2 regions of the Geobacillus sp. CAMR5420 genome follow, and region 2 is predicted to be linked to the other one. Evidence: riboswitches for the same ligand, from Rfam matches in the RefSeq annotation. Region 2 holds a riboswitch; the other holds the start of a gene.
What was found. A riboswitch is a leader RNA that binds a small molecule or an ion and turns the genes downstream of it on or off. The one in region 2 is predicted to bind cobalamin.
Positions count from the first base shown of each region.

Region 1 (7,386 bases), on a different contig from region 2:
ATGAAAGGGGAGAGCGACAATGAAAACAGCCGATTTATGCGATCAATTTTTAGACGAGTTGCAAGTATGCGAGTTGCCGTTCCAATCGTACGGCGGAAAGCGGGCGTTTTCCGGGCCGATTGCGACGGTCGATGTGTTTGAAGACAACGTCCTTGTCCGAGAAGCGCTGGAGACGGTGCCGCCGGGGACGGTGCTCGTGGTCGATGGAAAAGGCTCGCGCCGCGTCGCGCTATTAGGCGACCGGCTGGCGCAAATCGCTTGCGAGAGGGGGCTTGCTGGCGTCATCATCCACGGCTGCATCCGCGATTCAGCGGAAATTGGCGCCATGCCGATTGGCGTGATGGCGATCGGCACATGCCCGGTGAAAAGCAAAAAAGAGGGAAAAGGCTCACGCGACGTTGCGCTCGAGTTTGGCGGCGTCCGCTGGGAGCCAGGGGCGTACGTGTACGCTGATGCGGACGGCGTTGTCGTCGCCAACAAAGATTTGTTGGCGAAAAATGGTTGACGGCTGCGGTCGAGTCTCGTTCAATACAACGAACAGGTTGAGGCGATGGAGATGGAATGGCAGGAAGTGCGTTCATTGTATCCAAATCAATTTGTGAAATTACAAGTATTAAAGTCCCATTTAGAGGGAGATCAAGAAATCATTGAAGAGGTGGCTGTTATCGGAACGGTTTCGGACAAGGATGCAACTCGTGAGTTGCTGCAATCGAAAGGGAATCAGCTTGTTTATCATACTAGCCACAAGGAGATTGTTTTAAAAGTTCGGGGAGCGATTGGCCTGAGAGGGAAATTTCATTATGCAGATTGAATATCGTGAAGGCTTGCTGTTTGCATCGATCGAAATCGTTTATCAAGGAAGGTCTAAGTTGATTCATAATATGGTGATTGATACTGGTGCGGCGAAAACAGTGATTTCTCAAAATGCAGTAGAAGATATTCATTTGCGGGTAGAGCCGGGCGATCGTATTGTGGCTTATTACGGAATCGGTGGGAAAGAGTACGCGTTTACAAAAAAATTAGACTGTATTCAGCTAGATTCTTTCCAGCTAAGAGAGTATGAAATTGATTTTAGCGGGATGGACTATGAGGGGATTAACGGTTTGTTAGGATTGGATATATTGCTGGGCGCTGGATTTGTCTTAGACCTGGACAAGTTGGAGATGTATCGTTCTGGTTGAAATGGAACGCCCGCTCGAAATGCCAAAAAGAAGGAAAAGGCGCCCGCGACGTTGCGCTCGAGTTTGGCGGCGTCCGCTGGGAGCCAGGGGCGTACGTGTACGCTGATGCGGACGGCGTTGTCGTCGCCAACAAAGATTTGTCGGCAAAAAACGGTTGACGGCAACGCATTGGTTGTACTACGATGAAAACGGATGCTTGTTCCATGACAGCGCATATATGGCGGTAAGACAAACAAGGTGCCTAAGCCTGCTTAAGGGCTTGGGTGAAAAGGGAAGCCCGGTGAAAATCCGGCACGGTGCCCGCCACTGTGATGGAGAGCTTTGCGGCAACAAGTCACTGAAGGATGCTTCGGGAAGACGCCGCCAAGCGATGATCCTAAGTCAGGAGACCTGCCTTGTTTGGATCGGACGGATGCCTACGGGACTATAGGCAGACGTGCGGGAGAATGACGGCTTTAGGGGCCCTGTTTGGGCCGTTTACGGCTTTCGTATACATTTTTCTGCACCTCTGCTGTAGAGGTGCTTTTTCTTTTGTCGAAAAACCGTCCGTCTGCCGCATTTCATTCTACCATTCTAGCAAAAGGGGGGATTTGGTGGCGACGTGGGATTTGCGGGGAATGAAGCATCATGTGCTCATTTGCAACGGAGGGACGTGCCTCCGCCATGGCGGAGATGACGTGACAACCGCGGTGCGCGAGGAGATCGCCCGCCTCGGGCTTGACGATGCTGTCCATACAACAAGGACGCGCTGCAACGGACGATGCCAAGACGCGTGCGTGATGATCGTCTATCCACAAGGCGTTTGGTATCGACAGATGACGCCGGAGCGGGCAAAGGAGGTTGTGCGCGCCCATTTGGATGAGGGGCTGCCTCTTTTGGAATGGGCGACGTATGAATACGAAGGCGAATTGGTGTTGACGCCGGCCGGCCTGCGGGAGGCGCCAAGCGGAAAACGAAAAACCGAACATAGCGTGAAAGGAGTGAAGGGATAAATGAAGAGAGCGGTTCGATGGAGCGGAATGGCGGCTTTATTCACTGCTTATTTTTGGTTGACGAATGAAAATGAAGCGTATGCCATGCACATTATGGAAGGATTTTTGCCTGTCAAATGGGCGCTGTTTTGGTGGCTGCTGTTTTTGCCGTTCTTTGTGTTCGGATTGCGGCGGCTTGTGCATACGCTGAAGCAGCACCCCGAACATAAGCTTCTGATGGCGTTAGCTGGTGCGTTTACGTTTGTATTGTCGGCGCTGAAAATTCCATCCGTCACCGGCAGCAGCTCGCATCCGACCGGGATCGGCTTCGGCTCGGTTTTGTTTGGACCATGGGTGATGGTGGTGATCGGCACAGTCGTTCTTCTCTTTCAAGCGCTGCTTCTTGCCCACGGAGGAGTGACGACGCTTGGGGCCAATGCGATGTCGATGGCGATCGTCGGCCCGTTCGTCGCGTACGGAGTGTATCAACTGTGCCGAAAAGGGGCGGTATCCAATCGAGCGGCTTTGTTTCTTGCCGCTTGTTTGTCTGATTTGGCTACATATGTCATGACGTCCCTGCAGCTTGCCTTGGCGTTTCCGTCTCCTGATGGGGGAGTCACCGCCTCGTTTTTGAAATTCGCCGGCATTTTTGCCATTACTCAAGTGCCGTTGGCGGTGACGGAAGGCATCATAACGGTAATCGTCTGGAACTGGCTTTCCTCCTATCAAGCTTCTCCGCTGTTCCAAAAGGAAAAGGGGGCGTAATGCGATGAAGAAAAATGGCTTGCTCGTGTTGCTGGCTGCTTTGCTTGTCATCATTCCGCTTTGGTGGGCGCGCGGATCGGAATTCGGTGGAACGGACGATCAGGCGGAAAAAGCCATTCAAACGCTCAACCCGCATTACCGGCCGTGGTTTGAGTCGATCTTCACCCCTCCAGGCGGCGAAGTCGAAACGCTTCTGTTCTCGCTGCAAGCCGCGCTTGGCGCCGGCGTGATCGGCTACGTCGTCGGGTTGTACAAAGGGCGTTCGGAGCGGAAAAACAACCATGATTCGCGAGTTTGACCGTTGGGCGTATGACAACCGGCTGCGGGCATGGCGGGCGGAGTGGAAGCTGATCGTGGCGTTTGTTATGCTTGCCGTTGTCATGATGGGCGGCTGGCGCGAACAATGGCTTGTGCTCATCGGAATGGCGTATTGGATTGTCGCTCGCGCACGAGTGCCGTTTTCCGTGTATGGAAAAGCGATGCTCGCCGCCTCCGTTTTTTTAGGGCTCAGCCTGCTGACGCTCGTTGTGTCCGTGTCGGTTCCTTTTCAAATAACTTTCATCGACAGCCAGCTGCAGCCGGCTGCAAAGCTCGCCGTTCGCTCCCTTGCCGCCTGGTCGTGCTTGTTTTTCCTTCTCATTACGACGCCGGCGCCGGACTTGATTGCGGTGCTGAGGCGAATGCGGCTGCCGGCGGCGCTCGTGGAACTTTGTTTTCTTATGTATCGCTTTATCTTTTTGCTCGAGCAGGCGGCCGCAGAGCTGATGCTGGCATTGCGGGCCCGCAGCGGAGGAACGCATTGGCGGCATGGCGGGATGCTGATGTACCAACTGTGGGTGAAAACGTGGCAGTCGTATGAAGCGTTCAGCCGTTCGCTTGCGGCGCGTGGAGGCGTCGCGTCGGCCGGGCATACGCATCAGCGGGAAAAAGCGCATGTGCCTCTTGTCGATGTTGCGGCCGGCATCATCATGGCTTTGCTGCTTGGGTGGACATGGTGGAAAGGGTGAAAACGTTGCTGCTGCGGATGGAACGAGTGAAATACGCTTATCAAGCAGAACGGTATGTGCTGAATGGGATTGATTGGGAAATTCCAGAGCGAAAAAAATGCGCCTTGATCGGGCCAAACGGCTGCGGCAAAACGACGTTGTTTCTTCATTTGAACGGGCTGCTGCGGGCGCAGGAAGGAGCGGTGTATTGGAAAGGGCGCAACATGTACGAACGCGGCGCCGATTGGGCGCAATGGCGGCGTGAAGTCGGCATCGTCTTCCAAAACCCGGAGCACCAAATCCTCGCCCCGCTAGTGCGTGATGAATTGGCGATCAGCTTAGTCCATGCCGGAATCGATCGAGAAAAAATGGGGGAGGCGCTTGCCGCGATTACGGCGGAATACCATCTTCAATCTTGGCTGGACCGTCCGACCCATCAATTCAGTCTGGGACAGAAAAAATGGCTGACGCTCTGCTGTGCGATGGCGGCCAAACCGGACTTGCTCGTATTGGACGAACCGACCGCCTATTTGGATCAGCATCAGACAAAGCAGTTTCTCAAACAAATTGATGCCATTCACCGAGCGGGGACGACCGTGTTGATCGCCACCCATGACATGGATTTCGTCTGGCAGTGGGCGGATGTCGTCGCGGTCATGCACGAAGGGCGGATCGTGATGCAGGGGGCGCCCGAGGACGTATTCGCCGACCGCCAGCGGCTGCTGGACATTCGCTTGGATGTTCCGCTGTTTGTGCGGCTTTGGCAAGCGTGGCGGCCAGAGGAAAAGATCGTCCCCCGATGTGTTGCGCCGTGAAAGGGACATGAGCGGCGAATGTGGTGTGAAAAATGGGGGCTAGGCGGCAAAAGGAGGGATCATGATGAGCGGCAAATTGCTCATTGTCGGCTTTGGCCCGGGAAGCGTCGACCATATGACGAAACGGGCTCGGGAAGCGATTGAAGAAAGCGACGTCATCATCGGCTACAAAACGTACATCGAACTTGTGCGCGATCTGATTGTCGGAAAGGAAATCATCAGCACCGGCATGACGGAAGAGGTGAGCCGCGCCCAAGCGGCGGTGAAGTGGGCGGAGCGCGGCAAAACGGTCGCCGTCATCTCCAGCGGCGACGCCGGGTTGTACGGCATGGCCGGGCTCGTGTATGAAGTGTTGATTGAAAAAGGGTGGACGAAAGACAGCTCGATTGAAGTCGAGGTCATCCCCGGCATTTCCGCGATCCATTCGTGCGCCGCTTTGCTTGGAGCGCCGATTATGCACGATGCCTGTACGATCAGCTTGAGCGACCATTTGACGCCGTGGGAGCTGATTGAAAAGCGGATTGACGCCGCGGCGGCGGCCGATTTTGTCATTGCGTTGTACAATCCGAAAAGCGGGCGGCGCACTCGGCAGATTGTGGAGGCGCAACGCATCCTGCTCCGCCATCGTGCGCCGACAACGCCCGTTGGACTCGTGAAAAGTGCGTACCGCGAACGGCAGCATATCGTCCTCACCGACTTGGCGCATATGCTGGACCATGAAATCGGCATGTTGACGACGGTCATTATCGGCAACTCGACGACTTTTGTTCACGATGGGCTCATGATCACGCCGCGCGGCTACCAGCGCAAATACCAGTTGACCGCCGCCGTCCAGCCGCTCAAGCCGCATGAGCGGCTGCGCAAAGAGGCGGAGCCATGGGCGCTCGACCAGACGAAGCCGCTGAGAGAGCCGGATGAAGGGAACGGAGGAGCGCTTCAGCCGTTTGCTACAGCTGCCTCCGCTTTCGACGACGAGAAAGACCGTGGTTTTGCCGCCGTTGCGGTTTTGCCGCCAGCTGTGGACGCGGCGGCGAAGGAAGCTGGATTGGCACCGGCAGCTTCCGCTTTTCCGCTGCCGGAGGAGCCATTCGCCCAAATGGAAAACCGGCCGTCATCCACTCTGTTGCATCGGGTGAGAGAAACAGCGGAGGACGCGCTTGCAGCATTGGAAAGAAGAACGACAAAGAAGGCGTCCGCCGTGCTGTTCGAAGCGGCAGTGAGCCCAGGGGTGGCCAACAAGCAGTTCACCCCGGAACAGCTCATCGCGCTCGCCGAAGCGGTCGGACCGAACGGGAAAATGACGTACACGCCGGATCATTATATCAAAATCGAGCGGGTGACAGAGAATCCAAAAGGGCTTGTCGATCGGCTCGCTGCTGTCGGACTGATGGTGATGCCGGTCGGTGATGTGCTGACGGTGAAGGCATGCGACTTTTGCGATGGAGAGAAAAAAGACGCGATTCCATATGCCGAGGAATTGGCGCGGCGATTTGGCGGCATGGCGCTGCCGAAAGAGTTGAAGCTTGGCATCAACGGCTGCGGCATGGCATGCTACGGCGCGGTGCGCGAAGACATCGGGCTTGTGTACCGGAAAGGGAAATTTGACTTGTTTTTAGGCGGAAAAACGGTCGGCCGCAACGCCCATCCTGGCCAGCTCGTTGCGGAAGGCATCCCGCCGGAAGAGATGGTGGCCATTGTGGCGGACATCATTGAACAGTACAAAGAACATGCTCATCCGAACGAACGATTTCATAAATTTTTTGCCCGTGTGAAACAAATCGGCCGCTTTTCGTATGAGGAGGCCAAGACAGCGGCGAAGATCGAAACGCCGGCATGCGGTGAGTAACCTCGGATGGAGCGATATAAGAGAGGAGAACGAACATGAGAGCCATTTTGTTTGTCGGCCATGGAAGCCGCGACCCGGAAGGAAATGAGCAAGTACAGCAGTTTGTCGACCGCCTGCGGCCGCGTCTTTCTGCTTCTTTCCATGTTGAAACGAGTTTTCTAGAGTTTGGCCGCCCATCGATCAGCGAAGGAATCGCGCGGTGCGTTGAGGCCGGAGCGGCGGAAGTGGCGGTCATTCCGCTCATTTTATTGCCGGCTGGGCATTCGAAGCTGCACATCCCGGCGGAAATCGATGAGGCGAAAAAACGCTATCCGCACATCATGTTTCGATATGGACGGCCGATCGGCGTTCATGAGCAGACGTTCGCGATTTTGCGCGAGCGTCTGCAAGAAATCGGCGAGCGGCCGGAAGAGCCAGACGACGGCACAGCGGTCATTTTGCTCGGCCGCGGCGGGAGCGACCCGGACGCGAACAGCGACTTGTATAAAATCGCCCGCTTGTTTTGGGAACAAACGGGCTATGCGCTCATCGAGCCGGCGTTTATGGGGGTGACGACGCCGTCGCTTGATGACGCCGTCCGCCGCTGTCTCATGCTCGGAGCTAGGCGGATCATTGTTCTTCCGTATTTTTTATTCACCGGCATCCTGATTAAGCGGCTTGAGCAGCAAGTGGCGCAATACCAAGCTGAGCACTCGCATATCTCGTTTGCGCTTGCCGGCTATTTTGGATTTCATCCGAAGCTTGAGGAGATCGTGCTTGACCGCCTGCAAGAAGTGCTCGATCAAACGGTGGCGATGAACTGCGATGTCTGTCAATACCGGC
Region 1 covers NZ_JHUS01000039.1:82,554-89,939, reverse strand. The annotation lists gene rraA (ribonuclease E activity regulator RraA) at 20-505, shown strand; gene DI44_RS07680 (hypothetical protein) at 557-811, shown strand; gene DI44_RS07685 (retropepsin-like aspartic protease) at 801-1,181, shown strand; partial or broken gene DI44_RS07690 (hypothetical protein) at 1,121-1,339, shown strand; cobalamin riboswitch at 1,400-1,594, shown strand; gene DI44_RS07695 ((2Fe-2S) ferredoxin domain-containing protein) at 1,775-2,173, shown strand; gene DI44_RS07700 (energy-coupling factor ABC transporter permease) at 2,201-2,917, shown strand; gene DI44_RS07705 (energy-coupling factor ABC transporter substrate-binding protein) at 2,922-3,215, shown strand; gene DI44_RS07710 (CbiQ family ECF transporter T component) at 3,199-3,924, shown strand; gene DI44_RS07715 (ABC transporter ATP-binding protein) at 3,909-4,718, shown strand; gene cobJ (precorrin-3B C(17)-methyltransferase) at 4,783-6,564, shown strand; gene DI44_RS07725 (sirohydrochlorin chelatase) at 6,600-7,386, shown strand, end outside.
Region 1: it holds a riboswitch for cobalamin, as region 2 does, so the genes downstream of both, DI44_RS07695 ((2Fe-2S) ferredoxin domain-containing protein) here and DI44_RS05670 (ABC transporter substrate-binding protein) in region 2, are expected to answer to the same signal.

Region 2 (7,386 bases):
GTGGTGCTAGATAAACTTGAGCAAGCATAAAAATAGCCCTTGCTGGCGGATCTCCTGTAGAATGAAAGTGCGACCTGCCATTCGAAAGGAGAATCCCCATGCAAGAGCACTTTCATTTTACTACAGATCGAGCCAAGATTCAAAAGCAATATGCCGCCATTTTCGTTTTTGTTTCTGCCCAACTTTCATGCATTCAGGTGCATCTTCACCGTCGAAATCGCCATTTGGTAAAGCAAGAGGACGCTGTCATCATCGCCATTCATCTTTTAGGAAAGCTGCTCGGTTTTACATCCGAACGGGCATGGCATCGTTTTGTCACGGGAAATTTGTTCACAAACGGCTCGTTTCTTGAACGCTCCCGATACAACCGCCGTTGCCGGGCGCTTGGTTTCGCCATCAAATGGATCCGTCATGAGCTGGCAAAACGCGGTCAACATCATGCCTATGCCGTCGTTGACAGCTTGCCGCTCCCGTTGTGCCATACCGCAAGAATGCATCGCGTCAAACGATTTCAAGAGATGGCAGACATCGGATATTGCGCTTCCAAAAAGCAATGGTACTACGGATTGAAGCTGCACCTTCAAGTGACTGATCAAGGGCTGCCGATGGGATATGTTGTCACCGAAGCGTCTTGTCACGACCGGGTGGCCGCTGAAACCGTCATGACGCAAATTCCACATCCGTATAACCTCGGTGACAAAGGGTATATCAGCCAAACGCTGCAAAAGAAGCTGTACGAAGAGCACCGAGTCGCGTTTTGGACGCCCGTCCGAAACAATCAGCGAATTCGCCAATCGGATGCATGGAAACAATGGATGAAGCGAAAACGTAAAGTGGTGGAAACCGTGTTTTCGATTTTAGTCGATTCGTATCGGATCACCAAGATTCGCGCGAACTCGGTTTCTGGATTTGAAACGGCACTGGATGGTATTTTACTGGCTTACTCACTTGTTGTTCTCGGGCTAGTTGAGCGCTAGCGCTCAACTAGCACCACGGGTTTAAGGTATATAAGCTGTAATAAAGAATTTCCACGGTTTTGTATTAATGTTCAAGCCAGTATATAATGCGAGTATGCCGAGAGTCTGGTGGATAAACACTTTTTTGAATTATATAGATGCAATTTGAAGTTTTCACATTGGTAGCTTTTACTGAGCATTGGATTGACTGTCGAACGACCGAACAACACCGCTTTCAGCCCCATGTATGGGTCTGAGAAGCGGGTGGTTGTTCAGTCGTCCGTCATGCCTTGGCGTGACGGAGGCAAGCAAAGGCTTGCCCTCGACAGTCGAAAAATCGATAAGTGGCTTTTCTGTCAAAGATATGTTAAACGTTTTGGTTGCACCTATATAAGTGTTTTAAGACACAGAAGGAATATTAAAATATAGGTATAGAAAGGGTTGAGGAATTTGAAGATTAAAGATGTATTTGGGGATTTGCCTACACTTACTACTGAACGTTTAATATTAAGAAAATTAACGTTAGATGATGCATATGATTTATTTGATTATGCGTCAAATCCGGAAAACTGCAAATATTTACCTTGGAGACCTCATCATACCATTGAAGATTCAATTCAATTTTTAGAATTTGTAATTAAGTCTTATAAAGAAGGTAGTTTAGCTCCGTGGGGAATCGTTTCAAAAGCAGACAATAAAATGATCGGGACAATTGATATAGTTAAATGGTTACCCAATCATCATAAAGCTGAGATAGGTTTTGTTTTATCGTATAAGTATTGGGGGAAGGGATTAGCAGTTGAAGCGGCTAATAAAATCATTGAATTTGGTTTTGACAAGATGGAATTAAACAGAATTGAGGCATTTGCTATGATTGAAAATGTTCAATCTTTAAGAGTTTTACAAAAGTTAGGGATGCAATTTGAAGGGGTTATGAGAGAACATTGGTATATTAAAGGTAAATTTAGGGATATGGCTATATACTCTATTCTAAAACGAGATTATTTTAAATCAAGGAACGGGTTGCAAAACGCATAACGGATGAATAAAGGGACACAAAAAATCCACTCTTATTGGGAATCATATACAGTTACTAAAAAACTTCAAAGGGGTGACACTATCAAGAGTTCCAATTCTTTGATCGAATACACCGATGAAATCGCTCCTCTTTTAGAGGCTTTATTTCGATGCATCGATCAACTTTTTTCTGGAAATACCTTATGTGGCGGGAAGATCACAGGTGTCTAAAAAGGCAATTGATTAAATGTTTATTTTGGAAAACGTGCTTTACGATCGATTCTTTGTAGCAGTTGATGAACATCTTCCGCTGTTTTTGCTATTTTTGATGTATTTATGAGTCTCTCATCTGTCCACCTTTTCAAGGACCAGCCGATGCTTTCAAAAGTAAGAATTTTCTGATGTTCATCATCATCTCTTAAACGATGTATGTGTTTAATCTCTGAAAGTGATCATGGTGGATGGTACGGCCCTTTGAAACATTCTTGTAGTATGATCTCCAAACAAAATGGGTCATTTCAACTCGGTATTACTAGTTTAAAGGTATAAAGAACGGTTGAACAAGTGAGAATTCTTTTTGTTTTCTCGATTAACCGCTGGAATAGTGGAGAAACAAAAGGTGCCTATGGTTATGTGATTGCTGTCTTCTTGAAAACTGGATTTGAAAAGTGTCTGTTTGATCTCCATAATGCGTTGAATGGGTATTTGATCAATTAAAGATTAACGGGGTAGAGCAGCCGCGTTGGTATAGATTTCATTGCTATCTGTTACATGTACAATTATAAATCATTATTGGAAATTTTTAATTTACACTCTATTTTTACCGCGTTATCAATTATAAGAAGAAGTTAAATTCTGAATATATATAAAAAGATATGTATTGCATGATGTTTAGTTACCCGTGGTGCTAGATAAAATCAGACGAGCATAAAAATAGTCCTTGTATGAAAATCTCCTTTTAAAATGAAAGTGCTCACCTAACATTAGAAAGGAGAAATCCCATACAAGAGCGTCTTCATTTTACAACGGATCAAGCGGAAATTCAAAAGCAATATACGGCGATCTTGTTCTTGGTATCAGCGCAACTGTCTGGCGGCTCTAAATGTATTGTAGCGCTGAAATCGTCATTTGTTAAAGCAAGGAAATGGGTCATAATCGCCATTCATATTCTTGGAAAGTTGTTTTGTTTTACTTCGGAACGAGCAGGGTATCAGTATGTCATTGGAAACTTATTCACTAGGGAGATGTTCCCTGAACGCTCTCGATATAACTGTTGTTGTCGGTTGCTCCGTTTTTCCGTTAAATAGAGTTTTTCTAATAGATCCGTCACCAACTAGCGAGGCACGGACAACATCATGCCTATGCTGTTGTGGAGATCTTGTCCCTCTTGCGCTGTGTCATCACGTGAGGCGTTAATGTTCAACTAGCACCACGGATTTTCCTTATTTTTTTCAAGATGGCAGTATAGATGGGGCAGCTGCTTTTTTTCTGCAGGAGAGGGCTAGGATCATTCCGCGATGTAGGAGGAGAGCTTGATGGATAAACACCAACAAGCCATTATCACCGTTTCAGCCTATATTACGAATGACACGGGAGAGGTTTTGCTTGTTAAAAGCTATGACCGCTCCGATACGTGGGAAATGCCGGGCGGACAAGTTGAACCAGGCGAGCCGCTCGATCGGGCCGTTCATCGCGAGGTGTATGAAGAGACTGGCGTTGACATCCGTCTCATCGGGGTCAGCGGCGTGTATTACAATGAAACTAAAAATATCATAAACATTGTATTTAAAGCGACATATGTGAAAGGAAACGTTTCTCCCCAGCCTGAGGAAATTCAAAAGGCGAAGTTTGTGTTGATCGATGAGTCGAATATTGATGAATATGTGACATGGCCGCATTTGAAATCGCGGGTGCTCGATGCGATGAAAAGGGAATGCTCTGTTCCGTATGAAACATGGGTTATGAATCCATCTCGATTGTCTGCAAGAGTGGGAAGGTGAAGTGCTGTAAATTCATAGTTGTCAAATGCTAAACGCTGCATTATTATAAAAATGTCCATATCCCATAACTGAATCCATTCGCAGCAAGGTGCCGAAACGGCTTAATAGGGAATCCGGTGGGAATCCGGAGCTGTCCCCGCAACTGTCAATGCGGACGAAATGAAATCGCCACTGTACGGACAGATGGCTTGCGCTGTTTTCCGTACGGGAAGGCTTCAGAGTAGGATGAAGCATGAGCCAGTAGACCTGCCTTGCTTGCCGCAGTTTCCGAATCTTCGGGGGGTGAGACGCGGAAACAGTCGTACAGGGCATTGTTGTGCCCATTGGCGGTCTGTTTCGCGCTCATTCCCAGATTTAGGCGGAATGGGCGTTTTTTATTGTACATACATCACTGAAGGGGGAATGACGGATGAAACGTTGGACATGGCCGGCGGTGGTGGCGGTGTTCTTCCTTTTGGCCGCCGTGCTCGTCGGCTGCGGCGGGGCGAATGGCAGCACCGAGCCTGCGAAAAAAGAAGAACCGAAAACGGAACAAGCGGCGTTTCCGGTGACGGTGAAAGACGGGCTTGGCGAGGATGTCATGATCAAAGCGGAACCGAAAAAGATCGTCTCGCTCATCCCAAGCAATACGGAAATCGCCTATGCGTTGGGGTTGGGCGATAAGATCGTCGGCGTCAGCGATTTTGACAATTATCCGGAAGACGTCAAAACGAAAACGAAAATCGGCGGCATGGAATTCAACGTCGAGAAAATCATTTCGCTCAAACCGGATCTTGTCTTGGCCCACGCGTCAAGCGCCCATAACTCGCGCGATGGCCTCAAGCAATTGAAAGACGCCGGCATCACCGTGCTTGTCGTGAATGACGCGAAGTCGTTCGACGATGTGTATGCGTCCATCGAATTGATCGGCAAAGCGACCGGGACGACAGACAAAGCGAAGCAAGTGATTAAGGATATGAAAGAGAAGCTTGCGCAAATTCAAGAAAAAGCGAAACAAATCCCGGCGGACAAACAAGCGAACGTCTGGATTGAAGTGTCGCCGCCGCCGCAGCTGTATACGGCCGGCAAAGGGACGTTTATGGATGAGATGCTTCAAGTGATTTCAGCGAAAAACGTCGCCGGCAGCTTGGAAGGCTGGCCGATGGTGACGGAAGAAAAAGCAGTGGCCTATAAGCCGGACGTTATCATCACGACATACGGCGGAGCGAAGCAAGTGTTTGCGCGCGCCGCTTGGAAAGACGTGCCGGCGGTGAAAAACAAGCGGGTGTATGACGTCAACACCGACTTAGTAAGCCGCCCGGGTCCGCGCCTTGTCGAAGGGGTCGAGGAACTTGCCAAAGCCATTTACCCGGATGTGTTCAAGTAAAACGTGGATGTATATATTGGCCGTCACGGCGGCCATGTTATCGTTGCTCGTAGGGATATCGACAGGATCGCTGTCGATTCCCTTTTCTTCTATTGTTCGCATTCTTGCGTCCGAATGGTTTGGTATGCCGCTTCCGTCTGACATTCCGGCCGATTGGGTGCCGATCGTGATGGCGATCCGCTTGCCGCGCGTCGTGCTCGCTTTTTTGGTCGGGGCGTCATTGGCACTGGCTGGCGCGGCGTTCCAAGGGTTGCTGAAAAATGCGCTCGCCGATCCGTACACGCTCGGCGTCTCGTCCGGCGCCTCGGTCGGGGCGGTGCTCGTCATCTTTCTCGGCTGGCAATGGCCGCTCTTTGGCACGTTCACGCTGCCGATCGTGAGCATTTTATGCGGCATGGCGACGCTTGTCGCCGTTTTGGCGTTCACTCGCGCGGTTGAGCCGCAGCTGTCGGTTGAGACGATCATTTTAGCCGGCATTATCTTCGGCGCGTTTTTCAGCGCCTTCATTTCACTGATGATCGCTTTGACCGGGGAAGAATTGCGGCAAATCATCTCATGGCTGATGGGGAGCGTCGCGATGCGCGGCTGGAAATACAGCGGGCTTTTGTTGCCGTTTTTTCTCATCGGCGCGGCGGTGCTTCTCGCCAACGGCCGCGAGTTGAACGCGTTTGCTTTTGGCGAGGCGGCGGCGCTTCATGTCGGCGTTGATGTTACGCGCCGAAAAGTCATCATTTTGACGGCGGCGGCGCTGCTCACCGGCGCGGCGGTGTCGGTGTCCGGGACGATCGGTTTTGTTGGGCTCGTTGTTCCGCATATGGTTCGGCTTGTGTGCGGGCCAAACTACCGGGTGCTCTTGCCGCTATCGCTCTTGTACGGCGGGGCGTTTCTTGTGCTTGCCGATGTGGCGGCGCGGACGATCATCGAACCGCGCGAACTGCCGATCGGCGTCATCACCGCGCTGATCGGCGCCCCGCTATTTGCCGTCTTGTTTTTCCGAAAAATGAAGCGAAAGATGGGATGATGATGCTCGAGGTGCGGGCCGTATCGCATCGGTATGGATCAAAGCAAGTGCTTGATCGTGTGACGTTTTCCGTGGAAAAAGGGGAGCTTTTTGGCATCGTGGGGCCGAACGGCAGCGGAAAAACGACGCTGCTGAAACTCATTTGCAAAGAGCTTCCGCTTGCCAGCGGTGAGATCAAGATTCATGGCCAGCCGCTTTTGGCGCTGTCTGCGAAGCAATGGGCGCGGTTTGCCGCCGTCCTGCCGCAGACAGTGGAGGCGGCGGCCGGCTATACGGTGAGAGAAACGGTGGCGCTCGGCCGCTACGCCCATCAGCGCGGCTTGTTTCCGACGTGGACGAAAGAGGATGAAGCGGCGGTTCAAGAAGCGCTTCGTGCGGTCGGCTTGGCTGACAAAATCGATGAGCCGCTTGAGCGGCTAAGCGGCGGCGAGCGGCAGCGCGCCTATTTGGCGCGGGCGCTTGCCCAAAAGCCGCAGCTGCTCTTGCTGGATGAGCCGACGAACCATATGGATGTGAGCGGCCAAGTCCGGCTTTTGGACCGGCTCGCGGAAGCTGCCCGCTCCCGCGGCTTGACGGTCGTCGCCGTCTTTCACGATATGAACGTCGCTAGCTTATATTGCGACCGGGTGCTTGTGTTAAAAGAAGGAAAAACAGCGGCGCTTGGAACGCCGACAGATGTGATGACGCCGGCGCTGCTTGAGGAAGTGTTTGCCGCGCCGATTGTGCGTCTGGCCCATCCGGCGACGGCAAAGCCGATGTTTTCGTTCGTGCCGAAAGGGAAACAAGAAGAATCGTCGGCCGGCGGGCTGCGTTTGTTCTTTCTTGATGACGCCGCTGTTCTGGCTTCCTGCCAGCCGCTTCGCGTCCTGTCCTCGGCATTGATCGGCGCTGGGTTTCAATGGGCGACCCATTTTGTCAATCGCCAAGTCGGGTTGGATTACGATTGCGGCGATGCGGAAGGAGACATGCGCCGCTATTTGGAGCAGCACGGGTTTTCGCTGGAACGAACGATCGGCATGATGACGG
Region 2 covers NZ_JHUS01000050.1:100,517-107,902, reverse strand. The annotation lists gene DI44_RS05655 (IS982 family transposase) at 99-977, shown strand; gene DI44_RS05660 (GNAT family protein) at 1,407-1,994, shown strand; gene DI44_RS05665 (NUDIX hydrolase) at 3,509-3,973, shown strand; cobalamin riboswitch at 4,043-4,242, shown strand; gene DI44_RS05670 (ABC transporter substrate-binding protein) at 4,383-5,339, shown strand; gene DI44_RS05675 (iron ABC transporter permease) at 5,326-6,360, shown strand; gene DI44_RS05680 (adenosylcobinamide amidohydrolase) at 6,357-7,386, shown strand, end outside.